2 regions of the Streptomyces sp. NPDC002776 genome follow, and region 1 is predicted to be linked to the other one. Evidence: riboswitches for the same ligand, from Rfam matches in the RefSeq annotation. Region 1 holds a riboswitch; the other holds the start of a gene.
The links. Region 1 has a riboswitch for glycine ahead of gcvT (glycine cleavage system aminomethyltransferase GcvT). Riboswitches for the same ligand answer to the same signal wherever they lie in the genome.
Positions count from the first base shown of each region.

Region 2: another riboswitch for glycine. It lies ahead of gcvP (aminomethyl-transferring glycine dehydrogenase); the one in region 1 lies ahead of gcvT (glycine cleavage system aminomethyltransferase GcvT).

Region 1 covers NZ_JBSFVG010000010.1:267,985-272,851, reverse strand. The annotation lists gene glyA (serine hydroxymethyltransferase) at 1-1,230, opposite strand, end outside; gene gcvH (glycine cleavage system protein GcvH) at 1,245-1,622, opposite strand; gene gcvT (glycine cleavage system aminomethyltransferase GcvT) at 1,721-2,839, opposite strand; glycine riboswitch at 2,877-2,985, opposite strand; glycine riboswitch at 2,986-3,081, opposite strand; gene ACWD11_RS21855 (AAA family ATPase) at 3,257-3,925, shown strand; gene ACWD11_RS21850 (enhanced serine sensitivity protein SseB) at 3,993-4,784, shown strand.
Region 2 covers NZ_JBSFVG010000011.1:8,535-13,401, reverse strand. The annotation lists gene gcvP (aminomethyl-transferring glycine dehydrogenase) at 1-1,416, opposite strand, end outside; glycine riboswitch at 1,590-1,686, opposite strand; gene ACWD11_RS22055 (PRC-barrel domain-containing protein) at 1,800-2,174, shown strand; gene ACWD11_RS22050 (DNA polymerase IV) at 3,099-4,496, opposite strand; gene ACWD11_RS22045 (MerR family transcriptional regulator) at 4,581-4,867, opposite strand, start outside.

The sequences.
Region 1 (4,867 bases):
GGCCAGGGCCCGGACCCGGGCCTTCAGCGCCTCCGCGTCGTAGGACGGCTTCAGCGCCTGTGCGATCACGTCCGCGACCTCGGCGAAGTCCTCGGCGGTGAAGCCGCGGGTGGCCAGGGCGGGCGTGCCGATCCGCAGACCGGAGGTGACCATCGGCGGACGCGGGTCGTTCGGGACGGCGTTGCGGTTGACCGTGATCCCGACCTCGTGGAGGCGGTCCTCGGCCTGCTGTCCGTCCAGCTCGGACTCGCGCAGGTCCACCAGGAGCAGGTGGACGTCGGTGCCGCCGGACAGGACGTTGACCCCGGCCCCGCGGGCGTCGGCCGCCGTGAGCCGCTCGGCGAGGATGCGCGCTCCCTCCACCGTACGCCGCTGCCGCTCCTTGAAGTCCTCCGAGGCGGCGACCTTGAAGGAGACCGCCTTGGCCGCGATCACGTGCTCCAGGGGACCGCCCTGGAAGCCGGGGAAGACGGCGGAGTTCAGCTTCTTCGCGAACTCCTTGCCCCGGGCGAGGATGATGCCGCCGCGCGGACCGCCCAGGGTCTTGTGGGTGGTGGAGGTCACGACATCGGCGTACGGCACCGGGTTCGGGTGCAGCCCCGCGGCCACCAGGCCGGCGAAGTGCGCCATGTCGACCCACAGGTACGCCTCGACCTCGTCGGCGATCCGGCGGAACTCCGCGAAGTCCAGCTGGCGCGGGTACGCCGACCAGCCGGCGATGATCACCTTGGGGCGGTGCTCCTTGGCGAGCCGCTCGACCTCGGCCATGTCGACCAGACCGGCGTCGTCGACGTGGTAGGCGACCACGTTGAACTGCTTGCCGGAGAAGTTCAGCCGCATCCCGTGGGTCAGATGGCCGCCGTGGGCCAGGTCCAGACCGAGGATGGTGTCGCCGGGCTGGGCCAGCGCGAACAGCGCGGCCTGGTTGGCGGAGGCACCGGAGTGCGGCTGGACGTTGGCGTACTCGGCGCCGAACAGCTCCTTGACCCGGTCGATGGCGATCTGCTCGGCCACGTCGACGTGCTCGCAGCCGCCGTAGTAGCGGCGGCCCGGGTAGCCCTCGGCGTACTTGTTGGTGAGGACCGAGCCCTGGGCCTCCATGACCGCGACCGGCGCGAAGTTCTCGGAGGCGATCATCTCCAGGGTGGACTGCTGGCGGTGCAGCTCGGCGTCGAGCGCGGCGGCCACGTCCGGGTCGAGCTCGTGCAGGGGCGTGTTCAGGACGGACATGCGTCTACGACTCCTCAGCCGGCGGAAAAGGCGGTGTACTCGTCGGCGGAGAGCAGGTCGGCCGGCTCCTCCGTCACGCGGACCTTGAACAGCCAGCCGCCCTCGAAGGGGGCCGAGTTCACCAGCGAGGGGTCGTTGACGACGTCCTCGTTGATCTCGGTGATCTCGCCGGCGACCGGGGAGTACAGGTCGCTGACCGACTTGGTGGACTCCAGCTCGCCGCAGGACTCGCCCGCGGCCACCGTGGAGCCGACCTCGGGGAGCTGGGCGAAGACGACGTCACCGAGCGCGTTGGCCGCGTACTCCGTGATGCCGACCGTCGAGACGCCGTCCTCGGCGACCGACAGCCACTCGTGCTCCTTGCTGTAGCGCAGCTGCTGGGGGTTGCTCATGGCCTGAATTCTCCTGTACGCGGGGGAGTGCTGATGAAGGGGGGACTGCAGAAGGCGCGCGTGACCAGCGCAAAGGTGTCCGGGGTCACGCCCGGTGGCTACTTCCGGCGCTTGTAGAAGGGCAGCGCCACGACCTCGTACGGCTCGTGGGTGCCCCGGATGTCCACGCCGACGCCGGCCGTGCCGGGCGCCGCGTGCGCGGCGTCGACGTAGGCCATGGCGATCGGCTTGCCCAGCGTGGGGGAGGGGGCGCCGGAGGTGACCTCGCCGATGACCTGGCCGTCGGCGACGACCTGGTACCCGGCGCGCGGGATGCGGCGGCCCTCGGCGATCAGGCCGACCAGGACCCGCGGCGGGTTGCTCTCCGCGCGCTCGGCGGCCTCGGTGAGCGCCTCGCGCCCCACGAAGTCACCCTCCTTCTCGAACTTGACCACCCGGCCGAGACCGGCGTCGAAGGGGGTCAGCGAGGTGGTGAGCTCATGGCCGTACAGCGGCATGCCCGCCTCCAGCCGCAGGGTGTCCCGGCAGGACAGGCCGCACGGGATCAGGCCGACGGGCGCGCCCGCCTCGGTGAGCGCCTGCCACAGCTTCTCGGCGTCGGCGGGCGCCACGAACAGCTCGAAGCCGTCCTCGCCGGTGTAGCCGGTGCGCGCGATCAGCGCCGGGACGCCCGCGACGGTGCCGGGGAGCCCGGCGTAGTACTTCAGGCCGTCGAGGTCGGCGTCGGTGAGCGAGCCGAGGATGCCGGGGGACTCCGGGCCCTGCACCGCGATCAGCGCGTAGGCGTCCCGGTCGTCGCGCACCTCGGCGTCGAAGCCGGCGGAACGATCCGCCAGCGCGTCCAGCACGATCTGGGCGTTGGAGGCGTTGGCGACGACCATGTACTCGGTCTCGGCGAGCCGGTAGACGATCAGGTCGTCGAGGATGCCGCCGTCGGCCCGGCAGATCATGGTGTAGCGGGCGCGGCCGACGCCGACGGAGGCGATGTTGCCGACGAGGGCGTAGTTCAGCAGCCGGGCGGCCTCCGGGCCGGTCACGGTGATCTCGCCCATGTGGGAGAGGTCGAAGAGGCCGGCCTTGGTGCGCACGGCGGTGTGCTCGTCGCGCTCGGAGCCGTAACGCAGCGGCATGTCCCAGCCGGCGAAGTCGGTCATCGTCGCGCCCAGCGAGCGATGCAGGGCATCGAGGGCGGTACGGCGGGGTTCGGAACTGCTCATCGGACGGTCGTCTCCCAGGGCATGACGGCGAGGTCTTTCCTCCCCATCTGTCATCGGAACCTGAGAGGTTCGTCATGACCACGCGGGGCATGACTTGCACCTTGGGTGGGACCACCGGCAAAGGGCGGTCCGCTTTTCAGATGTGCCTCGCCCGCGCGGTAACGGGGCCTGAGAGATTCAAGGGAGGGACTTGCTCCTTCGGCGCCCCAGCTGAAGGCTGGGAACTCTCCCGCGCGGATTCGAACGGCCGGTATGCAGTTGGCGCGGCCATCATTGCATGACCGGGGCGTCCGTGGGCAGGCCGCTTCTGTAACCGGCTTGTGGCGGTACGCACACGAAAACGCGAGAGATCGCCCATTACCTTCTCTTTACGTTCAGTGGGGAGGGGAGATCCCGACCCGGAGGAGGACGATCACGGTGAACAGGACCACGGCGTACGCGACCACGTCGGGCCTGGCGCTGCCCGAGCAGCCCACGGCCCCGGCGCTCGAAGCCCGCGGCACGCTGCCCGCACCCGTCGTCCGCGACCTGCGCGCACGCGACGGCCGCAGCCCGCATGCCCTGCTCTTCGGGCCCCGGGACCTGGTCGTGATCACCGGCCTGCCGGGCAGCGGCAAGTCCACGCTGATGCGGCGGACCGTGAAGGGCCCGCGCATCGACTCCCAGGACACCCGCGACCGCTGGGACGCCCGGATGCCGGGCTTCCTGCCGTACGCGGTCTACCGGCCCCTGGTCCGGCTCGCGCACTACGCCGGGCTGTGGCGCGCGCTGCGCTCGGACCAGGGAGTCGTCGTCCACGACTGCGGCACCCAGGCCTGGGTGCGCGGCTGGCTGGCCCGCACCGCGCGGCGCCGCGGCGGCCTGCTGCATCTGCTGCTCCTGGACGTCACCCCGGACGAGGCGCTGGAGGGCCAGCGCGAGCGCGGGCGCGGTGTCTCGCGGTACGCCTTCCTGCGGCACCGCTCGGCGGCGGGCCGGCTGCTGCGCGCGGTGGAGCAGGGCGAGCTGCCCCCGGGCTGCGGTTCGGCGGTGCTGATCGACCGGCCGGCGGCGGGGGCGCTGCGGCGGATCGGCTTCACGGGCTGACCCGGGCGGCCGGGCAGGCGTTAGCCTTTTCAGCCACATCAGTGGTTCAGGGCAGGCGGTCAGACAGATGGACTTCCCGGCGGATCTCCCCGCGGACTTTCCGGCGCAGGCACACCCCCATCCGCACGGCGGATGGCCCGGCAACGAACTGGAGGAGGTGCTCTCCGCCTCCCTCGGCGTCCCCACGGCGGGCGGCCGGATCATCGAGGTCCTCGGCCGCAGCTTCCTGTGGGTCCCGCTGCCGTCCGGCGGCGGCCCGCACAGCGGCCCGCTGGACCTGCCCACGCTGGAGATCGAGGGCCAGGCCTATGTCCCGGTCTTCAGCTCCGAGGAACAGTTCCGCCAGGTCGTCGGCTCCCACATGTCGTACACGATCGCCCCGGCGGTGGAGTTCGCCCGCGGGCTGCCGCCGCAGGTGGGCATCGCGGTGAACCCGGACGGCATGGTGGGCATCCCCCTTCCGCCGCCGGCGGTGGCCGAGCTGTGCCGGGTGGGCCGCACCCCGCTGGACGGCCCGGCGAGCGGCGGCCGCGTCAAGCTGTACGAGCCGGACTGGCAGGACGACCCGGTCGACTTCCTGTCCGCCGCCTCCGCCGAGTTCGCGACGACCGGCGTGGTCACCACCGCCCGTCGCTGCCTGGCCGCCATCGAGACGGCGGACCCGGTGATGTTCATAGGGGTCGAACTCTCCGACTGGGAGGGCGACCTGCGCACGGCCCCGATGGACGCCCTGGGGCGGGCCCTGGGCAGGGTCCCGACCAAGTGGCCCGTCAACCTGATCCTCCTGGACATGGCGGCCCAGGACCCGGTGGCGATATGGATGCGGGAAAAAGTGCGGCCCTTCTACACGCGTGGTTAGTCGAGGGACACAAGGGGCGCGGGGCTGTGTCGATGTGCGCCTCCGCCGCGGGGCGCGACCGGCCACACGCAGCCCGCACTCGC
Region 2 (4,867 bases), on a different contig from region 1:
GTCCCCGCGCACCAGCGCCGCCGGCAACGCGTCCTCGGCCCGCGCGTCCAGCGCCTCGACGTCCCCGTCCACCCCGAAGGCGCTCCACACCGCGGTGAGCTGGGCCCGGCCGGTGGTCTCGTCGCAGGCGAGGGAGACGTGGTCGGCGTCGACCAGCCAGAGGTTCACGCCGTTCTCCCGCGCGGCCGCGACGACCTCGGCGGCCCGACCGGGTACCCGCACGGTGAGCGTGTCGAAGTAGGAGCCGTGCACGACCTCGACTCCGCCGGCGGTGAGCCCCGCGGCCAGGATCGAGGTGTACCGGTGGACCCGCCGGGCGATGCTCTTCAGCCCTTCGGGCCCGTGGTAGACGGCGTACATGCCGGCCATGACGGCGAGCAGCACCTGCGCCGTACAGATGTTGCTGGTCGCCTTCTCCCGGCGGATGTGCTGCTCACGCGTCTGCAGCGCGAGCCGGTAGGCCTTGTTGCCGTCGGCGTCCACGGACACCCCGACCAGCCGCCCGGGCAGGCTGCGCGCGAACTTCTCGTGCACGGCCATGTAACCGGCGTGCGGACCGCCGAAGCCCATCGGCACACCGAAGCGCTGCGTGGTGCCGATCGCGATGTCCGCGCCCAGCTCGCCGGGGGAGGTCAGCAGCGTCAGCGCGAGCAGATCGGCGGCGACGGTGACCAGCGCGCCGAGCTCATGGGCCTGCTCGATGACGGGCTTGATGTCCCGCACGGCACCGGAGGCGCCCGGGTACTGGATGAGCACGCCGTTGATCTCGCGCGAGGCGATGCCGTCCGGAATGCCCTCGCTCAGGTCGGCGACGACCACCTCGACGCCCGTGGGCTCGGCCCGCGTCTGGATCACGGCGATGGTCTGCGGAAGGGCGTCCGCGTCGATGAGGAACAGGCCCTTCTTGTTCTTGCCCATGCGCCGGGACAGCGCCATGGCCTCGGCAGCCGCCGTGCCCTCGTCGAGCAGTGAGGCACCGGAGGTGGGCAGCCCGGTGAGCTCGGCGACCATCGTCTGGAAGTTCAGCAGGGCCTCCAGGCGGCCCTGCGAGATCTCCGGCTGGTACGGCGTGTAGGCCGTGTACCAGGCCGGGTTCTCCATGACGTTGCGCAGGATGACCGGCGGGGTGAAGGTGCCGTAGTAGCCGAGCCCGATCATGGAGTCCAGCACCTGGTTGCGGTCGGCGAGGGTCCGCAGCTCGGCGAGCACCTCGGCCTCGGTCCGCGCACCCGGCAGGTCGAGGGCGTCGGCGTTCTTGATCACATCCGGCACCGCGGCGGCGGTGAGCTCGTCCAGCGAGCCGTAGCCGACCTGGGCGAGCATCTTGGCCCGAGCCTCATGATCAGGACCGATGTGACGCTGCTCGAAGGGGATCCCTTGCTCGAGCTCGGAGAGCGGAATGCGATAGGCGGTCATTGCGGAGGCCTCCTGGTCGACACGACCTTCGAGGGGCACCACGGCACGGGTACCCGGACGGCCTCCCCCTCTGTCATCTCAACCTGAGAGCTTCACCAGGGCATGAGGGCGCCCGGCTTTCACCGTCGGTGAGAGCGGAAGCCGTCGACACCCGCTCTGCTTTCCAGAGTGACCTCGTCCGTGCGGTACGTGGGCCTGAGAGATTCCGGGGAGGATTTGCTCCTTCGGCGCCTCCGGATGGTGTCCGGAGGACTCTCCCGCACGGGGTCAGCAGCCGCTGTCAGCCTACCAGCGAGGTCAACGCCCAGGCGTTCGAGTGGCCGCGCACCCGAATGTGCTCTTTCGTAGTGCTTACGGATGAGTTGCGACCAAGTGGAGGGCACGTGCAGACCGACATCGATCCGCGCAACCTGATCGGCCGCAAGGCGTTCGACCGCAACGGTACGAAGCTCGGCACCATCGACGAGGTCTACCTCGACGACGCCACCGGCGTACCGGAGTGGGCAGCCATACGAACGGGCCTGTTCAGCAGGGACGCCTTCGTCCCCCTGGAGCCCAGCGAACTGGTGGAGGGCGCCCTCCGCGTCCCTTTCGACCGCTCCCTGATCAAGGACGCCCCCGACTTCGGAGTAGGCCGCCACCTCTCCCCGGAACAGGAACTCCAGCTCTACCACCACTACGGCCTGGACCTGACCTCCCCCACACCCCCCGACTACGACTTCGGCAACTTGGCAGGCACAGAAGAAGCAGACACCTAAGCCCCCCACGTAGCCCCCGCAACGCGACCGCGCACCCGACACCCCTCGTGCCCCGCACCGACGCGCCCCCTGGCAGCCCCGGGATCTGGGCCTCCGCTCCCCTCCGCTCCCCGCAGCTAGGCGCCCGCGCCCGCGCCGCCCCGCAACTGCCTACCTGCACGCCCTCGCAGCGGAGCAGCCGCGTCCCTCGTGACCCAGGGTAGCCAGGCCGTCGTCGCGGATCCAGCGCTGCTCGGGCGCACCAGCTGGGTGACGACGTCCCCCGCCGCCCCGCAGCTGGGTACCCGCACCCCTCGCGCAGCCCCAGTGCTGGGCCTCCGCGTCCCTCCTATCCCCGCAGCTGAGCGACCGCGCCCCCGCCGCCCCGTAGCTGCACCTGCACGCCCTCGCAGCGGGACGGCCGCGCCCCTCCTGGCCCAGGGCAGCCAGGCTGTCGTCGCGGATCCAGCGCTGCTCGGGCGCACTAGCTGGGCGACCGCACCCCTCGCAGCCCCAGGGGCTGGGCCTCCGCGTCCCACCTCGCCCCGCAGCTGAGCGACCGTGCCACCACCGCCCCGTAGCCGCCTACCTGTCTGCCCTCACAGCGGGACGGCCGCATCCGTCGTAGCCCCCTAGCTGAGTGACCGCGGCCCCCGCCGCCCCGCAGCTGGGTGACCGCACTCCTCGCGCCCCTGGCTGCATGACCGCATGCCCATAGCTCCGAGTCGCGTGCCGTGTATCCCCTAACCCGCAGCCGCACATCCCTCAGCCTGTTGCCCACAGCCCTACAGCCCATCGCCCGCACAACCCCCGGCCCGCACCCCCAACCCGCCGCTGCGGGCAGTCGTGCCGCTGGGGCGGCACGGGTGGGCTGGGCCCCTCGGGTGAGGCACCCGGCCAACGCGGGCGAGTGCACCAACCCCCCACCAACACCGCCCCCGCCCCTCACGCCCGCACCTCATCCACAGCAACCCCCGGCCTCCGCGGCACCAACGGCAACGGCTCCGCAGGAACAAGCTCAGGATCATCGACCCGAAACGTCCGCACCCGCCCCGGCCCGGACTCCGGCGTCTCGAACCGCACAGTCACCCGCCCCACCCCACTCCCCTGCACCCACCCATGCCCGAACTCCGCATGCCGAACGTCATGCCCAGCAGCCCACCGCCGCTCCACAGCCGCCCCCACCTCCGCAGCCGCACCCACACCCCCGGCCTCGCCAACCTCGCCGGCCCCGTCCTCTCCCCCATCCTCCGCACCCCGACCCCGCTCCCCCGCGGCCTGCGCGAACAGATCCTCCTGCGTGTAGTCGGCAAGCCCACTGACCCCCACCCCCAGCAACCGCACACCCCCCGTCGTGTCCACCGACTCCAGCAACCGCCCCGCGGCCTCCCGCACGACCGCCGGATCATCCGTGGGCCCCCGCAACGTCTCGGACCGAGTCAGCGTGGAGAAGTCGTACCGCCGCACCTTCAGCACAATGGTCCGCCCGGACAACCCGGCCTCCCGCAACCGCCGCACACACCGATCCGCGAGCCGCTGCACCTCCAGCCCCACCCGCACCCGGTCATGGATGTCCACGTCATACGTGTCCTCCACGGACACCGACTTCGTCTCCCGCTCAGCCACCACCGGCCGCTCGTCCCGCGCCAGCGCCATGGCGTACAGCGCATGCCCGTGCGCCTTCCCCAGCATCCGCACGAGCTCGTCCTCGCCCGCCTCGGCCAGCTCCTCGACCGTGTGGATCCCGGCCCGCCGCAGATGATCCCCGGTGGCCGGCCCCACCCCCGGCAGGGTCCGCACCGGCATCGGCCCCAGCATCGCCCGCTCGGTCCCCGGCTCGATCACCACCAGACCGTCCGGTTTGGCCTGCTCGGAAGCGATCTTCGCGAGCATCTTGCACGCGGCGAGCCCCACGGACCCCGTCAGCCCGGTGACCGCCCGTATGTCCGCCCGCAGCTTCGCCCCCACCAGCCGCGCCGACGCCTCGTCCCAGGCCGCTCCCCCGGCCTCCAGGTCGACGAACGCCTCATCCAGACTCAACGGCTCCACCAGCGGCGACAGCGCCCTCAGCAGCGCCATCACCTGCTCACTGATCGACCGGTAGAACGCGAACCGCGGCACGAGATACGCGGCGTTCGGTGCGAGCCGCCGGGCCTGCGCCATCGGCATCGCCGAGTGCACCCCGAAGACCCGGGCCTCGTAGGACGCGGTGGCCACCACACCACGCGGCCCCAGCCCGCCCACGATGACCGCCTTCCCGCGCAGACTCGGCTTGGACGCCTGCTCCGCCGAGGCGAAGAAGGCATCCATGTCGAGATGCAGGATCGTGGGCGTGTTTCTCACATGTCCGATGCTGCCCTACGCCACTGACAATGCCCCCGAGCGGCCTCCACGCCGCCCCGCACAGCCCACACGGCGGAGCCGTCCTCAGACCGCCCGGTTCCGCCGCCGCGCCAGCTCGTCCGCCGGATTGGGGCCGACCAGCGTCTCCCCGGTGTCGATGCGCTCCCCGTGCAGCTGCGACAGCGCGCTCTCCACGTCCCGCCACACCACGCCGACGGCGATCCCGAAGACTCCCTGCCCGCTCTGGAGCAGCGCGTGGACCTCGTCGGGCGAGGTGCACTCGTAGACCGTGGCGCCGTCGCTCATCAGCGTCATGCGCTCCAGGTCACGAAAGCCCCGCTCTCGCAGGTGCTGCACCGCGGTGCGGATGT